DNA from 3 places in the Aerococcus viridans genome. Region 3 is predicted to be linked to each of the others. Evidence: predicted binding sites of a transcription regulator. Region 3 holds the regulator's gene; each other region holds the start of a gene.
What was found. The regulator CtsR, encoded in region 3, represses protease genes until heat stress. The targets are predictions, from matches to a motif close to TTGGTCAAAAAAGGTCAAANA.
Positions count from the first base shown of each region.

Region 1: clpP (ATP-dependent Clp endopeptidase proteolytic subunit ClpP) is a predicted target of CtsR. The motif match lies at 2,710-2,730, and genes of this name have one in related genera.
Region 2: clpB (ATP-dependent chaperone ClpB) is a predicted target of CtsR. The motif match lies at 3,656-3,676, and genes of this name have one in related genera.

Region 1 is NZ_CP014164.1:983,167-988,944, forward strand. It holds gene AWM76_RS04720 (IS1380 family transposase) at 1-55, opposite strand, end outside; gene AWM76_RS04725 (Mu transposase domain-containing protein) at 197-1,015, shown strand; gene istB (IS21-like element helper ATPase IstB) at 1,005-1,742, shown strand; partial or broken gene AWM76_RS04735 (DUF1304 domain-containing protein) at 1,846-2,206, opposite strand; tRNA gene AWM76_RS04740 (tRNA-Arg) at 2,409-2,480, opposite strand; gene clpP (ATP-dependent Clp endopeptidase proteolytic subunit ClpP) at 2,775-3,371, shown strand; gene AWM76_RS04750 (sugar-binding transcriptional regulator) at 3,686-4,723, shown strand; gene gap (type I glyceraldehyde-3-phosphate dehydrogenase) at 4,761-5,774, shown strand.
Region 2 is NZ_CP014164.1:1,417,674-1,423,451, reverse strand. It holds gene AWM76_RS06785 (LURP-one-related/scramblase family protein) at 1,042-1,533, shown strand; gene AWM76_RS06780 (Y-family DNA polymerase) at 1,746-3,107, shown strand; gene AWM76_RS06775 (hypothetical protein) at 3,100-3,570, shown strand; gene clpB (ATP-dependent chaperone ClpB) at 3,719-5,778, shown strand, end outside.
Region 3 is NZ_CP014164.1:2,069,535-2,075,312, forward strand. It holds gene AWM76_RS09665 (ATP-dependent Clp protease ATP-binding subunit) at 40-2,577, opposite strand; gene AWM76_RS09670 (CtsR family transcriptional regulator) at 2,595-3,053, opposite strand; gene AWM76_RS09675 (isocitrate/isopropylmalate dehydrogenase family protein) at 3,375-4,382, opposite strand; gene AWM76_RS11165 (hypothetical protein) at 4,671-4,958, opposite strand; gene AWM76_RS11170 (SLC13 family permease) at 4,931-5,590, opposite strand.

The DNA of each region.
Region 1 (5,778 bases), 1.1 Mb from region 3:
GTGAAATAGTCAAATTTGAATTGAATTTTACCTGGTTTTTGTGTAAGCTAGTCATGAGAAGAACTCCTTTCTTTTGGTTGGTTTCGACACCTTTACCATATCAGAATGGGGTTCTTTTTGCATCACTTAACAGGTGAAAATGAAAAAGTAAATGAAGACTGCCGTTAGGCAGTTTCAGACGGTTTGAAGTCAAAGTATGAATTATTCAGGTTATATATTGCCCTACTCAAAGAAGAAATTTATTACGCTTACCTTTGATCGTAAACAAGATACATTGTTTGAGTGCATGAATGATGCCTTTTATAACACCGGTGGTGTTCCAGAAGAAATATGGTTCGATAATATGAAAACTGTCGTCGACCGGTCACGAACTCAATTCTCTCAGGTTCATTTAAACGATCGCTTCTATTCTTTTAGTAAAGATGCAGGGTTCAGAACAATGGTCTGTCGTCCTTTTCGCCCCCAAACAAAAGGCAGCGTAGAAGCTCTCGCCAGAACAATGGACCGGTTACGGGTTTACAATCATGAATTTTATGATTCGACAGACCTCATTCGAATCGTTGACGAACTTTGTGATGAATTAAATTCGGAAGTGTCTCAAGCAACGGACGAGATTCCTGATATACTTTGGAAAATTAATGAAAAAGAGCACCTCCATAAGCTAAAAGATGACTTGTTAAATCCTTATTTTGAAGACTCTATTCGCCGTAAAGTCACAAAGGAAGCAATGGTCATTTTCCGCAAATGTAGGTACTCTGTAGACCCTCGTTATATCGGAAAAGAAGTTGACTTGGATCTTTCCGAAAACGAAGAGTACGTGCACATTTATTATAACGGAGAACAGATTCGTTCGCACCCACTTACCACAAAAAGATTGAACTATAACCAAGAAGATTTGGTTCAGATACTTAAATCAGATGTCATGAGCCACAAAGAAGAAGATGACATCCAAGAACATATTAAACGAAGTTTAAAGCAATATGATTTACTGGAGGTGCCTTCGAATGAGCAGTAACTATCAAAAGCTATTAAATAATCTAGAGGCCTTGAATTTAAAACATATGAGAGAATATGTGCCAAACTATATTGAAATTGCCAATCGAGATGAGCTTTCTGTAACAGAAGCTCTTCTAGAATTAACTAATCAAGAATTAGACTTTCAAACGAATCAGACTGTGGAACGTGTCATCCAGCGCGCACACTTTCCCAAACGGACATCACTTGAAGAATTTGATTTCAACTTTCAACCAAGCGTTAACAAAAAAGAGATTCTAGACTTGAAACATATGGCTTTTATGGAGAAAAAAGAAAACTTAGTTTTCATTGGAAACCCTGGTGTAGGGAAAACACACCTTGTCATTGCATTAGGCATTGAAGCATGTCATCAAGGCTACCGTACGCTGTTTATCAGTTGTCATGAATTACTTTTACGTCTTCGTTCTGCCTTTGAAAAAGGGACCGTCGATCGTGTTCTGAAACGATATGCCAAATATGATCTTTTGATCATTGATGAAATAGGTTATTTACCAATTCAAAAAGTTGAAGCTAACCTCTTCTTTCAACTATTAACGATGCGTTACGAAAAAAAATCAACAATGATTACGACAAATATTATCTTATCTCGATGGGGGGAGCTATTTCAGAATTCTGAAATAGCCGCCGCCATTCTTGATCGTCTGGTTCACCATGTTAAAGTCTTCAAGATTACTGGAAAATCATATCGTATGAAAGGGAAAATATAAATGGACTTCTAAATTAGACTGTCAAAAACCTACATTTTTATTCTGTCATAAACCTACAATTTTATACTGTCCTTGACAACCAGACATTACGCTGTGCATTCAATTATAGAAAGGTCGATAATAAGCCCAAAATAGATAGTCCACCTTGTGTCAATATTATTTTTTTACTACTAGTGAAGCTACCATATGTGGCCACTAAGATAATGTAGACAAATATCATACGAACAATTTCAATAGAAGCGCTACTGAAAAATAATGCATAGAATAGACCTAGACCAATGAGACCATTATATATGCCCATATTTTTTAATAAGGTATTCAATGATTTTCTTTTCAACTCATCTCTTCCTATTTTGAATATTCTACTTGTTTGGGCAGATGAAGTAGAAATAGTTTGTAGATACATGATATAAAAAAATTCTAAGGCAACTAAAAAAAGTTAATACAGTTGTTGTAACTGACATGGTTAATTCCTCCACTTAACTGACGAAGTAATCTTCTTTTTCTCAATATAAAACATTTTTATGAACTTTCAAAGGATTTATATATGCAATGTGAAGTTGCAATAACATGAGCACTTGAAAAAAAATTAAAGCATTTTCTAGGGTAAGCGTAAAAAAAGCTGTCACTCATAAATAGCAACAACTTAATAATTTTTTATCTGAATACGCCCGGAGGGAATCGAACCCCCATTATAAGAACCGGAATCTTATGTGATATCCATTACACTACGGGCGCAAAATTTTGTATATATTGCAAAAAAAACAATAACAGCATTATTATAGCCTAGTTTTTAGTCAAATTCAAGCGTTTATAGGAATCTGCTAGTGTCAATTGTTATTAAGAAGTGATGGTGTATTAGGTATTAACAGGAGAAATTGTCATATTTTTAAGACGATGAAGGCCAGCTATTGGGCAAAATAAACCTACTATGCTAAAATAATAGGGCAAGTCAAAAAAGTTATATTTGTTGACCAATTTTGACCATAAAGGTATAATAGTCATATACAAGTTTAAAAGGAGGACAATTAAATGAACTTAGTACCAACAGTTATTGAACAATCTTCTCGCGGTGAACGTGCTTACGATATCTACTCTCGTTTATTAAAAGACCGTATTATTATGCTGAGCGGGGAATTTAATGATGATTTAGCTAACTCAATTATCGCCCAATTGTTATTCTTAGATGCTCAAGACCCAGACAAGGATATCTACCTATACATCAATTCACCAGGTGGCTCTATCACTTCTGGTATGGCCATCTACGATACAATGCAATTTGTACATGCAGATGTACAAACAATTGTAATGGGTATGGCAGCATCAATGGGCTCGTTTATTGCAGCCGCAGGTACTAAAGGTAAACGTTTTGCCTTACCAAATGCTGAAATCTTAATTCACCAACCATTAGGTGGCGCTCAAGGACAAGCTACTGAAATTGAAATCGCTGCTCGCCACATCTTGAAAACAAAAGAAAAAATGAACCGTCTATACTCTGAAATGACCGGCCAACCTGTAGAAGTGATTGAACGCGATACAGACCGTGATAACTGGTTAACAGCAGAAGAAGCGTTAGAATATGGTTTATTAGATCAAATTATGACTAAAAATGATGAATTAGAAAAATAATGAATGCATTTTAAATAAAAAGAAGTAGGGTAAAACCTACTTCTTTTTATTTAAAGGGTTCTGTATAGACCGTGGAATAAACTCTTAAATAAATATTCTTTGTAAGGCGTAATACTTTTCATAGCCGTATAGGAGAAAAGTGGCTCTAAAAGCTTGCAAGCGGATAAATTTATTGGTATGATTACTCATGTAAAGAGATAAGATTCGAAGGAATCAAATTTTTTTACCGAAGGGTGGTCAAAAAAAGACACACTGGACAATAAAAGTCCAACTGTTTTTACACTCAACGTTTTTGTACTAGGAAAGTGGGGACTATGGACGAATTATTTAAAAGTATTACTGAAGTAGTGCCTGAAGTTCAGAAGATCTATTTTGAGAGAATTAGCGTATTACAGCGAATTTTCAAAGATGGTCCGATTGGTCGGAAGGGACTAGCTGAAAAGTTAGCAATTACCGAACGACCGCTACGTACAATTACAGATGTTTTGAAACAACAAGGTCTCATTGATTCTTCCCCCACGGGTATGACTATTACGCCAAAAGGGGAACGAGCAATTGCTACAGGTCAAGACTTGTGGCGTGATACAAATAAAATTCACCTGCAAGAAAAACATTTGGCTGATGTGCTCAACATAGCAGATGCTCGAATTGTTTCAGGAGATATCGACCAGGATCAACATATTTTGTTTGAAATGGGTCTACAAGTTTCAAAATACTTAGACACGAATTTACCAGCGGGGAATCATACGATTGCTGTTACTGGTGGTTCAACTATGCTAGAGGTGAGTGAACATGTTCAATTAGCACCTTCTGCTGACAGACACTTTACTGTGGTCGCAGCCAGGGGTGGGATCGGAGATGCTTCAGCAACTCAAGCCAATACAATTAGCGATATTCTAGCGCAAAAGTTACACGGTCACAATATTTCCTTATATGCTCCCGAGAATTTATCTGAGGTGGCAAATATGGCTTTAATGAATGATCCCGTGATTCAATCAACTTTAAAGCGGTTAAAAGAGGCTAACATTTTGCTTTTTAGCGTTGGTAATGCTAAAATTATGGTAAGGCGTAGGGGACTTGATTTAGAAAGTTCATCTAAGATTAAGAGTAACCACGCTGTAGGGGAAGCGTTCGGGTGTTTCTTTGATAAAGAAGGAAACATAGTGCATCGAATCCCTAGAATCGGCCTTCAAATTGAAGATTTGGCAGATATAGATTTGCCGATTCTAATTGCTGGAGGCAGTGTAAAAGCAGAAGCAATACAGGCTTTTGCGAAACTCGCACCTAAACAGTTAGTCATTATAACTGATCAAGGTGCCTCAAATATGGTTTTAAATGGGGAATCCCATTAAAATAATTTTGTATTCCATTAAGGAGGAATTTTGTAGTATGGCAATTAAATTAGCAATTAACGGTTTTGGTCGTATCGGTCGTTTAACTTTACGTCGTATCTGGGAAGAAAATGAATCAAATGTAGAAATCGTGGCAATCAACGATTTAACAGACAACGAATTCTTAGCTTACCTATTAAAATATGATACAGCTCACGGTACTTTCAACCACGATATCGAAACTACTGAAAATGGTATTTCTATCGATGGTAAAGAAATCACTGTATACTCTGAACGTGACGCAAACGATTTACCTTGGGGTGACTTAGGTGTTGATATCGTTCTAGAATGTACTGGTTTCTACGCTACAAAAGAAAAATCTCAAGCACACATCAACGCTGGTGCTAAAAAAGTTATCATCTCAGCTCCTGCTGATGCTGAAACTAAAACAATTGTTTACGGTGTAAACGAAGATATCATCGAAGCTGAAGATAAAATTATCTCTGGTGCTTCATGTACTACTAACTGTTTAGCTCCTGTAGTTAACGTGTTAGAAAAAGAATTTGGTATCAAACATGGTTTAATGTCAACAATCCATGCTTACACTTCTACACAATCATTACAAGATGCACCTAACGGTAAAAAAGGTAACTTCCGTAACGGTCGTGCAGCTGCAGAAAACGCTATTCCATCATCTACTGGTGCAGCAAAAGCTGTAGGTCGCGTTATCCCTTCAGTTAACGGTAAAGTTGACGGTACTGCTATCCGTATTCCTATCGTTACTGGTTCAATGACTGAGTTCTACTCAACATTAAATACTAAAGTTACAGTTGAAGAAGTTAACGCTGCTATGGAAAAATACGCTAACCCTTCATTCTTATACAACACTGATGAAGTCGTATCTTCTGACATCGTTGGTGTTCCAGCTGGTTCAATTTTCGACGCAACTCAAACTAAAGTTATCGAATCTGAAGATGGCCAATTAGTTAAAACTGTTGCTTGGTACGACAACGAAGCTGGTTTCGTTTCTCAATTCGTACGTTTAATCGAATTCTTTGCTGCTAAACAATAATTAA
Region 2 (5,778 bases), 650 kb from region 3:
TCCTTTGTGAATTCTTTAACATCTTTATAAATAAAGTATACCTATTATTGAAAACGCATTCAATCTTTCTCTACGTTGGTTGCAACCGTTTTCTTAATTTTCAGATGAAATCATTTTTTGTAACAAAAAAAGTTCTTTTAAACATACATTTTTGTATATTTTCATTGATGACAAGTAAAAACAGTGTAGGTATCATGGAAATTCCAAAACTACATTCTTATATGGACTTAATCAAGGAGTGGCGGTATGAGTAATCGGGCTTTTATCCTGATTGTGAAAGATTGTATACTTTCAATTACAAATAAGCTATATTTGGAAACTTCATGTTGGTGTAGTTTCTCAAATGAGAAATTTTGCGTCGCACAACTTTATCCAATTTGAAAAATGATCCAAATTCGATTTTAACATCTACAGTAATAACAATTATGAAAATTCAGGATTATATTAATAAAGGCGAGTTAATTATTAGTGACAAAATACTGGAACAACGTTACGAGTATGACGTTGATAAGACTGTCGCAGAAGTAAAAGAAATCCTAAATGGAGATGACCCCGACAGCTTATCGGGATCATCTTTTGTGGGTAGCGTAACTCTCTTTTTTATTTGTTCAGTTTAACGGTAGGGTTTCATATCAGTAAAAGCTTTCTTTTTTGTTATCTCGTATTCAAAAGTTAAGACTTATAACCGAAAATGCCAGCCGTTGTGTAAATTGCAATTGTTGGCATTTTTGGTTTATACATTTTTTATCAATAAATATAGGCCGATAAGAAGTAAGGATAGGGTTAAGAAACCATGGACGATTTTTGTCGATTGAAATTCTTTGGGATATTTAAATAAAAAGATAAACCCGTTAACGAAACCGGCGACAACGAGCAAGATAGCGAAAATGGTTAAATACATAATAACTCCTTTACGATGATGGATTCTCTTTCTAATTATACCTTAGATTTCGGACTAAAGTATGAGTGATATCATGTGAATTTTTCTTAGTATAAGGGTATAGTGATCGATGAGTTAACAGTAGAAAGGGTGATAAGATAGTGAAATTATATATGAAAAACCAATTACTATCGTTGAAACGCGACTTTAATTTGAAGAATGAAGATGGCGATCCTGTTTATAAAATCAAGAATAAATGGCTGTCAATTGGCCAACAATTTCGCATTATTGACCTAGCTCAGGATAAAGAAGTGGCGCAAGTGAAAGAGCAAATGATTGATTTGATGCCAACGGTCGATGTGTATGATGAAAATAATGACAAGGTAGCTGAAATCCGCAAGAAGGTTTCCTTATTTAGAGATAACTACAAGGTCACGTCATTGGATTGGAATGTGAAGGGGAATATTCTTGATTTTGATTTCCGTATTACGGATGAAAATGGCGACCAAATTGCCCGTATCGACCGTAAGTTGATTTCAATTCGCGATACTTTTGTGATTGATATCGAAGACCATGTGCCGGCTGACGTGGTGCCGATTATTTTAGGTGTGGTAATGGCGATTGACTTAGTAGTTGAGCGCGAAGAAGAGTAAGACGAAGAAGATAAAAAAGGAAGACTAAAATTGTATTTAAATAGTTAACTGAGGAGGCTGCGACCGTACGGATCGTGGTCTTTTTATTTTTGTTTCAACATTTCCTTTGAAATCACTTGTATTTACCGAACGTACGTTCTATTATTGACAGGAACACACGTTCGATTTTTTTGGAATAAAAGATTAAATATCTAAACTAAGGAGGACTGAGGATGTTTGCAAATAATGTAACGTTTGACTATTCAAAGGAACCCAGTCGCGATATTTTGTGTATCGATTGTAAGTCATTTTATGCTTCGGTGGAGGCAGTAGCGCGTGATTTAGACCCACTAACAACAAAATTAGTGGTCATGTCCTATCATGATGAAAAAGGTGGTCAGAGTAGGGGCTCGGGCCTTATTTTGGCTAGCTCACCCGCCGCTAAGAAAGCCTTTAATATTTCCAACGTGACCCGGGCCCGTGATTTACCTTATCCCTATCCAGAAGATTTGGTGATCGCTCAACCGCGTATGCGGTTTTATATGGAGAAGAATCAAGAGATTAATCGGATCTATAAAAGCTACGTGGACGAAGCCAACCATCACGTATTTTCAATAGATGAGAGTTTCCTAGATGTGACGGATTCATTTCGCCTATTTAAGGTGAATAATGCATACGAAATGGCTCAGAAAATACAAAAGGATGTCTATGACCAGACCGGCATTTATACCACGATTGGCATTGGCGATAACCCGTTTCTAGCCAAAGTGGCCTTAGATATTGGCGCGAAAAAGGAGGGCGATATGATTGCTGAATGGCGGTATGAGGATGTGCCGGATACCCTATGGCAGATTGCTGATTTAACAGAAGTCTGCGGTATTGGCCACCGAATGGCCCGCCGGCTAAAGGGGATGGGTATTAATAATGTCTATGACCTCGCCCATTCTTCTTATTACGTATTAAAAGATAAATTAGGGGTCATGGGTGCCCAACTTTATGCCCATTCGTGGGGCGTGGACCGGTCTTTTCTCGGCACCCCTTATACCACAAAGGACAAGTCCATTGGCAACAGTCAAGTGCTACCAAGAGACTACACCGATAAGGATGAAATTGCTGTCGTCGTCAAGGAAATGGCTGACCAAATTGGTACCCGTTTAAGACGAGCTGGCGCGCAAACCCAAGTCGTCGGTCTTGGCTTAGGCTATTCTATGGGCTACTTTGATACAAGTGGTAAAAGGGGTATTCATAAGCAAGTCAAGGTAACACCGACCAATCAAAGTAAGGTGATTGCTGAAGTGGCCTTGTACCTGCTGTCCTTACTTTATGAAAACCAAGTCATCCGGCATATTTCTTTATACAGTGGCAACCTTGTTTACCATCAAGCAATTCAATTAAATTTATTTGAAAGTGAAAATAATCAAGTAGCGGACATGAAAACAGATGTGATTGTAGATACCATCCGTAAGAAATACGGTTTTAAGAGTTTGGTCTATGCCTCGTCTCTTAAAGCTGGCGGTCGGGCAATTGACCGGTCTAGTTTGGTCGGCGGACATGCTGGTGGTATGGCGGGTATCGAAGGTGAGGCGCATGGCTAAGCGGCTTGAACCTTGGGAACTCCCGAACGCTAGAAGACGGGCCCAACTGTCTTGGTTGAAAAAGCAACGACACCCAAGGACCCGTAAACACTTCACGCCTTATAACGAATACGAAGACCGGACCTTTGGTATGAAGTGGGCTACTGCTTATGCCATGGATGAATTGGTCAAAGGCATTCAAACCAACCATAAAGATGCAGCTAAGGCATCTATTCCACTGCCAGAGATGACGAGGGAAGAGGTTGACCAAGTCTTGCAGGAAGCTTGGTTAAACCACTATCCTGTTTCTATTCAATTGTCTTTGAAAGATCATTTAGGCCGCTACCTTGATCGTATCTTTGGTTGGTTTAATGGGGAGAGTAATTATTTCTATTTTTTAATCGGTAGTCAGAAGATTTTGTGGGATGATGTGCGCCATATTGAATTGGTCAAAGAAAGTAAGTGGTCACATATTGACCTTTAGTTTGATGTTTATAGTTAAGTTTTAATATAATACTGATATATCAAGGATTCTGATGGTTAAAAAAGTCAAAAATATCACTAATAAATGTTTGACCTATCCTGACCAATTTGCTATACTATATACATAAAGTGAAAAGGAGAGATGTGAAATGGCAAACATGGAAATGACTACAACCTTACAAGAGGCAATCGCAAATGCCCAACAAATTGCTATGACACGTAAACATCAAGAAATTGGTATTCCCCATATGTTTACAGCGTTAGTGCAACCTGGAAACTTTGCTTATGACTTTTATGAAGATTTAAATGTGCCAATGGCAGAACTTACAGAAGAATTAAACCGTGAATTAGATGCGGTACCAGTGGTCCAAGGTACAAATGTACAATATGGCCAAGGGCTATCACGTGGTTTGGGTGAATTGATTCAAAAAGCCCAAGCGCGTGCAGAAAAACAAGGTGACGAATTCTTAGCCACCGAAATGGTGCTAGCGGCACTGAATGATGTCGCTTATACAGACCTTGCAAAATGGTTTAAAAAACATCAAATTACCGCCAAAGCAGTAGAAGAAAAAATTGAAGATTTGAGACAGGGTGATCGTGTGACAAGTAAACAAGCAGAAGAAAATTACGAAGCTTTAGAGAAATATGGCGTCGACTTAGTCGAACAAGTTAAAGCAGGTAAAATGGATCCTATCATCGGACGTGATGAAGAAATTCGTGATGTGGTCCGTATCTTGTCTCGTAAATCTAAAAATAACCCGGTCCTAATTGGTGAACCTGGTGTAGGTAAAACCGCTATCGTTGAAGGTTTAGCCCAACGTATTGTAAAAAAAGATGTCCCTGACAACTTAAAAGACAAAACAGTCTTCTCGTTAGATATGGGTGCCTTGATTTCAGGGGCTAAATACCGGGGTGAATTTGAAGAACGGTTGAAAGCAGTCTTAAATGAAGTGAAAAAGGCAGACGGCCGGATTATCTTATTTATCGATGAAATCCACAACATTGTAGGTGCCGGTAAGACTGAAGGGTCAATGGACGCTGGAAACTTACTTAAACCGATGTTGGCTCGTGGCGAATTGCACTGCATTGGTGCCACAACCTTAGATGAATATCGTCAATACATGGAAAAAGACAAGGCTTTGGAACGTCGTTTCCAACGTGTCTTAGTCAAAGAACCAAGTGTTGAAGATACTATTTCAATCTTACGTGGTTTGAAAGAACGGTATGAATTGCACCATGAAGTAACGATACATGACCAAGCTTTAGTAGCGGCAGCTGAATTGTCAGACCGTTACATCACTGACCGGTACTTACCGGATAAGGCCCTTGATTTGGTGGATGAAGCTAGTGCTGAAATCCGCGTGCAAATGAACTCATTGCCAACAGAGTTAGACCAAGAACGTCGTCGTTTAATTCAACTAGAAATTGAGGAAAAAGCCTTACTAGAAGAAAAAGATGAGGCAAGTAAACGCCGGTTAGCTGACCTTCAAGAAGAGTTAGCCGAGGTCCGTGAAAGAACTAACCAATTAACCATGCAATGGCAAGTTGAAAAAGGCGGTATGTCTGATATCAACGCTAAACGTCAAGAAATTGAAAATGCCAAACATGCTTTGGAGCAAGCGGAAAATGAATACAATCTTGAAGAAGCAGCCAGATTAAAACATGCGATTATTCCAACCTTGGAACAAGAATTAGCAGATATGGAAAAAGCCTACCACGAGCATGCAGACAAGAGTGCTGACCGTTTGGTAGAAGAATCTGTAACTGAAGACTCTATCGCCGCAGTGGTTTCAAGAGTGACTGGGATCCCTGTGAATAAATTAGTCGAAGGGGAACGTGAAAAATTACTTCACTTAGATGACACCTTACATACACGTGTGGTAGGTCAAGATGAAGCAGTTGATAGCGTGACAAATGCGGTATTACGTTCACGTGCCGGTGTTCAAGATCCAAACCGTCCGTTAGGTTCATTCTTATTCTTAGGACCGACTGGTGTTGGTAAAACTGAGCTGGCTAAAGCCTTAGCTGAAGCCATGTTTGATTCAGAAAACAACATGGTCCGTCTTGATATGAGTGAATACATGGATAAAATCAATGTGACTCGTTTAATCGGGGCAGCGCCTGGTTATGTTGGTTACGAAGAAGGTGGCCAATTAACCGAAGCTGTACGTCGTAATCCATATACAGTGGTCTTACTAGATGAGGTTGA
Region 3 (5,778 bases):
CAACGTTATAGTCCGCTTCATACGACTTGTTGTGAAAGCTTATTGACCTGCACTAATCAAATCTTTGACGTCGTTGCTTTCTTCTTGGCCATCTGGGTGTTTTACACGAATGTATAATTCTCCTTGGCGGGCACCGACTGTGACAACGTCGCCTTCGCTGATTTTATCAGCGATCAACATTTCAGCGATTGGATCTTCAATTTTTTGTTGGATTACACGGCGTAATGGACGTGCACCGTACTCTTTATCAAAGCCTTTACTTGCGATTTCTTTATTAGCGCCTTGTGTCACACGGAGTTTCACACCTTGCTCTGCTAATAATTTGGTTAAGGCTGTAGTAAATTTCTGTACGATTTCAACGATTTGCGCTTCCGCTAATGTATGGAAGACGATGATTTCATCCACACGATTTAAGAATTCTGGTCTGAAGGCAGACTTCAATTCTTTACGGATACGGCTGTCCATTTCTTCATGACTATCTGTGGCTTGTTTGGCACCGAATCCGACGTTTTTATCGTCACGGATGGCAGTTGCTCCCAAGTTAGATGTCATGATCATGACTGTGTTACGGAAGTCTACTTTACGGCCTTTAGAGTCCGTAATATAACCATCATCTAAGACTTGTAGCAGCATATTGAAGACATCCGGGTGGGCTTTTTCAATCTCATCGAATAAGACCACTGAGTATGGGTGTTGACGAACTTGTTCAGTTAACTGACCACCTTCGTCGTAGCCGACGTAACCTGGTGCTGAACCAATCATTCGACTTGTTGAGTATTTTTCCATGTATTCAGACATGTCTAAACGGATAATATTGTTGTCTGAACCAAACATTTCACCTGCTAGGGCTTTGGCTAATTCAGTTTTACCAACACCTGTTGGGCCAAGGAACATGAATGAACCGATTGGACGGTTTGGATCCTTAATCCCTGAACGTGCACGACGTATGGCACGAGACACGCTCTTAACGGCTTCATCTTGACCTTTAACACGTTTGTGTAAGTGGTCTTCTAGTTTGATTAACTGTTGGTTTTCACTTTGGGTTAATTGTTGCATTGGCACACCTGTCCACATAGCCACAATGTCCGCTACGTTTTGGCTGTCAATTTCAATATCAAACGGCTCATCTTGAACAACTTGTGGGTTGTTTTGTAGGTCGAATAATTCTTGACTTAAACGTTGTTGCTGTTGGTGAACACCAGCAGCTTTTTCAAATTCTTGGGTATTTACATAGTGTTTCTTCAATTCTTCTAAATCAGTTAATTGCTTACGAATACCTACAAGGGTTTGTTGGGTAGTATCTTTATCACTATTGTCTAAACGCGCTGTAGCTGCAGCTTCATCCATAATATCAATTGCTTTATCTGGTAAGAAACGATCAGCAATATAACGGTTACCTAGACGAACAGCAGCTTCAATAGCCTCATCTTTAATCGTCACTCGATGGAATTTTTCATAATCTTTTCGGATACCTTTAAGAATTTCAATAGCATCCGCTTCGCTTGGTTCATCAACTAGGACTTTGGCGAAACGACGTTCTAAAGCAGCATCTTTTTCGATATATTTTTGGTACTCATTTAAGGTTGTAGCACCAATCACTTGTAGGTGACCACGGGCTAAGGCTGGTTTCATCAGGTTAGAAGCATCAATAGCCCCTTCTGCTGCACCGGCACCGATTAAACTATGCAACTCATCAATGAATAAGATGACATTACCAGCTTTTTCCGTTTCCTCTAGTAAGTTTTTCACTCGGTCTTCGAATTCCCCACGGTATTTAGTACCTGCAACAAGGGACCCCACATCAAGAGATACGACACGTTTATTGGCTAAGGTTGATACGACATCGTTGTTTGCAACTGCGATGGCAACTGCTTCAGCGATGGCTGTTTTCCCAACACCTGGCTCACCTACTAATACAGGGTTATTTTTAGTTCGACGGCTAAGGACTTGCATGATGCGACGTAACTCTTTCTTACGGCCGATTACTTGGTCCAACTGCCCGTTACGTGCTTGTTCCGTTAGGTCTCTGGTTAAAGAGTCTAAGGTTGGCGTCGTACTTTGTGGGCGTTTGCTACCGTGGTTTGATGGTTTGTTGTTGTTCTCGTTGCTTCGGTTGCGCACAGGTGGACGTTGGCCAATTGAACGGTAGATGTCTTTACGTAATTTTTCGATATCCACGTCCAGGTTTTTCAGAATACGAACAGCTAGTACTTGGTCAGCGATTAAAGATAGCAAAATGTGCTCTGTGCCGACTAAAGTGACTTGTTGGCGTTGTGCTTCTTCACCTGCAATGTATAAGACTTTTCTTGAACGTGGTGAGTACACCACGCGATTCAAATCTACGGGGGCGTCTTGGGCTTCATCCTTACCGTATCCGATGACAAATTCAACTTCTTCTTTCACAGCCTCGTAACTTGGCAAGTGGTCAACTAACACGTTATGCGCAACACCCTCGGGCTCACGGTAAAGTCCTAGCAGCAAATGTTCTGTTCCAATGGCTTTATGACGAAATTGCTTGGCTTCTTCAGCAGCGTACAATAAGGCCTGTTTTGCTTTCTCTGTATAAATTTCGTTCATAAGGTCCTCCTATCTGGTTACCTATATTTCAGCTTCACAAGCATCGATCTTAAAATTAAGGATCGGACTTCATCAGCGTTAACAATTTTACCTAGGGCATCCTTATCGACTGCTGAGTGCATGATTTGCGCTTCGTTTTCGGTAACAATCTCGTTGACTAATAAATTTTGAATGATGGCAGTTGCATCACGTAAGCTCATTTCTTGATGGACAAGGTCGACCATGGCATCGATTAATTCAGCCTCTTCGACCATTTCCAGTTTCATAATGCGGATATATCCGCCCCCACCACGTTTACTTTCTACTATATAACCCTTTTGCGGGGTAAACCGTGTGTTAATCACGTAATTAATTTGTGATGGGACACATTGAAATTGGTCTGCTATTTCGCTACGACTAATCTCAACATGCTCTTCTTGTTGTAAGATTTGCTTTAAATAAGATTCAATAATATCAGACATATTTCTATTTTTCACATTCATCACCTCAAGCCTGATTCTTATTTTGACTAATTTTGACTATTCAACCATATCATACGATAACCGACCTTAACTAGTCAATTCAAAAGCTTAGTAATTGGAGGTGTGTCGGAAGAGTTTGACTTTTAGAACCTGATTTGAAGACTTATATTAAGGAGCGTTATACGCTGTAAAAAAAATTGAAGTATCTCATATTTATATAACAAAAAGGCAACGCAAAGGAATTGCTGGTCAACTCCTTTACGCCACCCTCAAGTCAAAGCGTGCTTATCTCATTATTCAAATCAAAATCATTAGACGGTTTTAAGATACGCCATCTTATGCTAAGGATGCGATAACCTTGTCGGTGAAGGCTGCTGTTGTTAAATCACCGCCTAAGTCTCGGGTAAAGTTACCTGCATCGGACAAGACCGAATTCAAAGCGTCGCGCAAACGAGTGGCATCTGCTTGTAAACTGATATGGTCAAGCAGGTCGGCAAAGGCCAATAAGATGGCTGTGGGGTTGGCAAGACCCTGGCCGGCAATATCTGGTGCTGATCCATGAACGGCTTCAAATATCGCCACGTCATCACCCAAATTGGCACCTGGCACTAACCCCAAACCACCAATCAAACCGGCCATTAAATCAGATAAAATATCGCCGTATAAGTTTTCGGTGACGACCACATCGTACTGTTGGGGACGCATCACCAATTGCATGGCCATGTTGTCGACTAAAACCTCCGTTGCTTCAATTTGCGGATATTTAGCGGCAATTTCGCGCGCCACTTTTAGGAATAAGCCGTCTGATAGTTTCATAATATTGGCTTTAGTGACGATAGCGACCTTTTTTCGGTCATTAGCCACGGCATACTCAAAGGCTGCTGTGACAATCCGTTCTGTCGCCTGTCTGGTAATGATTTTGATGGAATGGGCTTCGTCAGGTGAAATCTGCTCTTCTACGCCCGCGTATAAATCTTCTGTATTCTCCCGGAATAAAACGATATCCACGTCCCGGTGAAGTGCAGGAATTTGGCCTAATACGCGGATTGGGCGGATGTTTGTATGTAATTGATAATGTTTTCTAAGTGATACGTTGACCGATCTAAAACCCTCACCAATTGGTGTTGCAATGGGTCCTTTCAAGGCAACCTTGTGAGTATCGATGGCGTCGTAAACGGCTTTGGGAATCAGTTCACCCGTTTCATCAATGGCGTCTTGTCCAGCGACCACTTCATCCCAAGTAATTGGACTGCCTAGGGCTTTTGCCACTTGTTTGACAACTTGTGTAATTTCTTTTCCAATCCCGTCCCCAGGAATTAAGGCGATTGTATGTGTATTCGTCATGAAACCACTCCTTTTAAAGTCGATAATATAATAGCTTTAATTGATTCATCATTATTGGAAAATGGGTAACAAACCAAAGATGGCAGCAGTAATCACGTAGACAATGAAAATCCCAAGTGACACGACCAAACCTTTTTCTGCCAGTCGCCCCATTCCACGCCTGTTAAACCAAGTAGTACGTATGAGAAAGGCACTAGTGGGCTGAACAAGTGGAAAGATTGACCGATTAGAGACGCAAATGTTAGTTGTAACGGGGTAAATCCGTAAACATATCCGGCTTGATAGGCATCATGCCGTAGTAGAAGGCATCGTTATGTAGGAAATAAGTACCTGGTTGGCTTCAGATGCGTTGCTGTCAATTCGCGCTTTTTGATTTTTAGGATTAGGATAGTTGACTAGTAAGGTGATCACTGTACCTAACATAAAGATAATCGCTGAAGGCACAGACCCTTCAACCAATAAGGCAATGGCTACAAGAACGATAATTAAGTTGATCCAGACATTTTTAGGTCGACGTAATTCAAGGGTTTCTGGGTCGTCGATGACCATCATGGCCTGCATTTCTTGTTCAGACAAGTTGACCACACCAAGCGTCTTCCGTTCTTGTAAACCAAAACCCAAGCGATGATAAACATATAAATCAAACCAGCTACCATCATTGGCACTAGTCCGCGCATGACATCATTGGTTTCAACCCCCATAACAGCGATATCACGGGCAGTTGGACCACCCCACGGCAGTAAGTTAACGATTGAGTGCGACGTCATGGTTAAAACAGCTAGGTTTAACAAGGACATATTTAGTTTCTTGTAAATTGGCACCATAGCGGTACAGACAATGATCATAGTCGCTGTCCCATCACCGTTTAAGGAAACAGCAGCTGTTAAGGCAACAGTTGCCAAGGCGACTTTTAAGGGGTCCCCTTTGGCAAAACGAATCATCGCGTTAGACAAGGGATCGAATAGGCCTGCGTCAATCATGATGGTAAACATATATATTGCGAAGAATAACATAATCCCGGTAGATGACGTGGTCCCCAAGCCATCCATAGCCGCTTGACCAATATCAATCTGCCACAAATTAAGGACTTGTCCAATTATCGCCCATAACAGTGGCAAGAATACCAAACCAATGAAGAGTGACATCTTCTTACGCATAATAACAAACATCAAAATAACAATCAGGGCGTACCCCATAAATGCAATCATTAAAAAACGCCTATTACTTTCTCATCATTTTATATGTGTTTTATCATGCGCTAAATACAATCAATTGTCAATGAAATTTCCGCAAAAATACAAAACATGTTACATTAGCTTACATATTATGATAGTTATGTTTTATTAGATGCCAAATAAAAAAGCCAACAAAATATAGGCTTTTGCTGGCTTTCTCA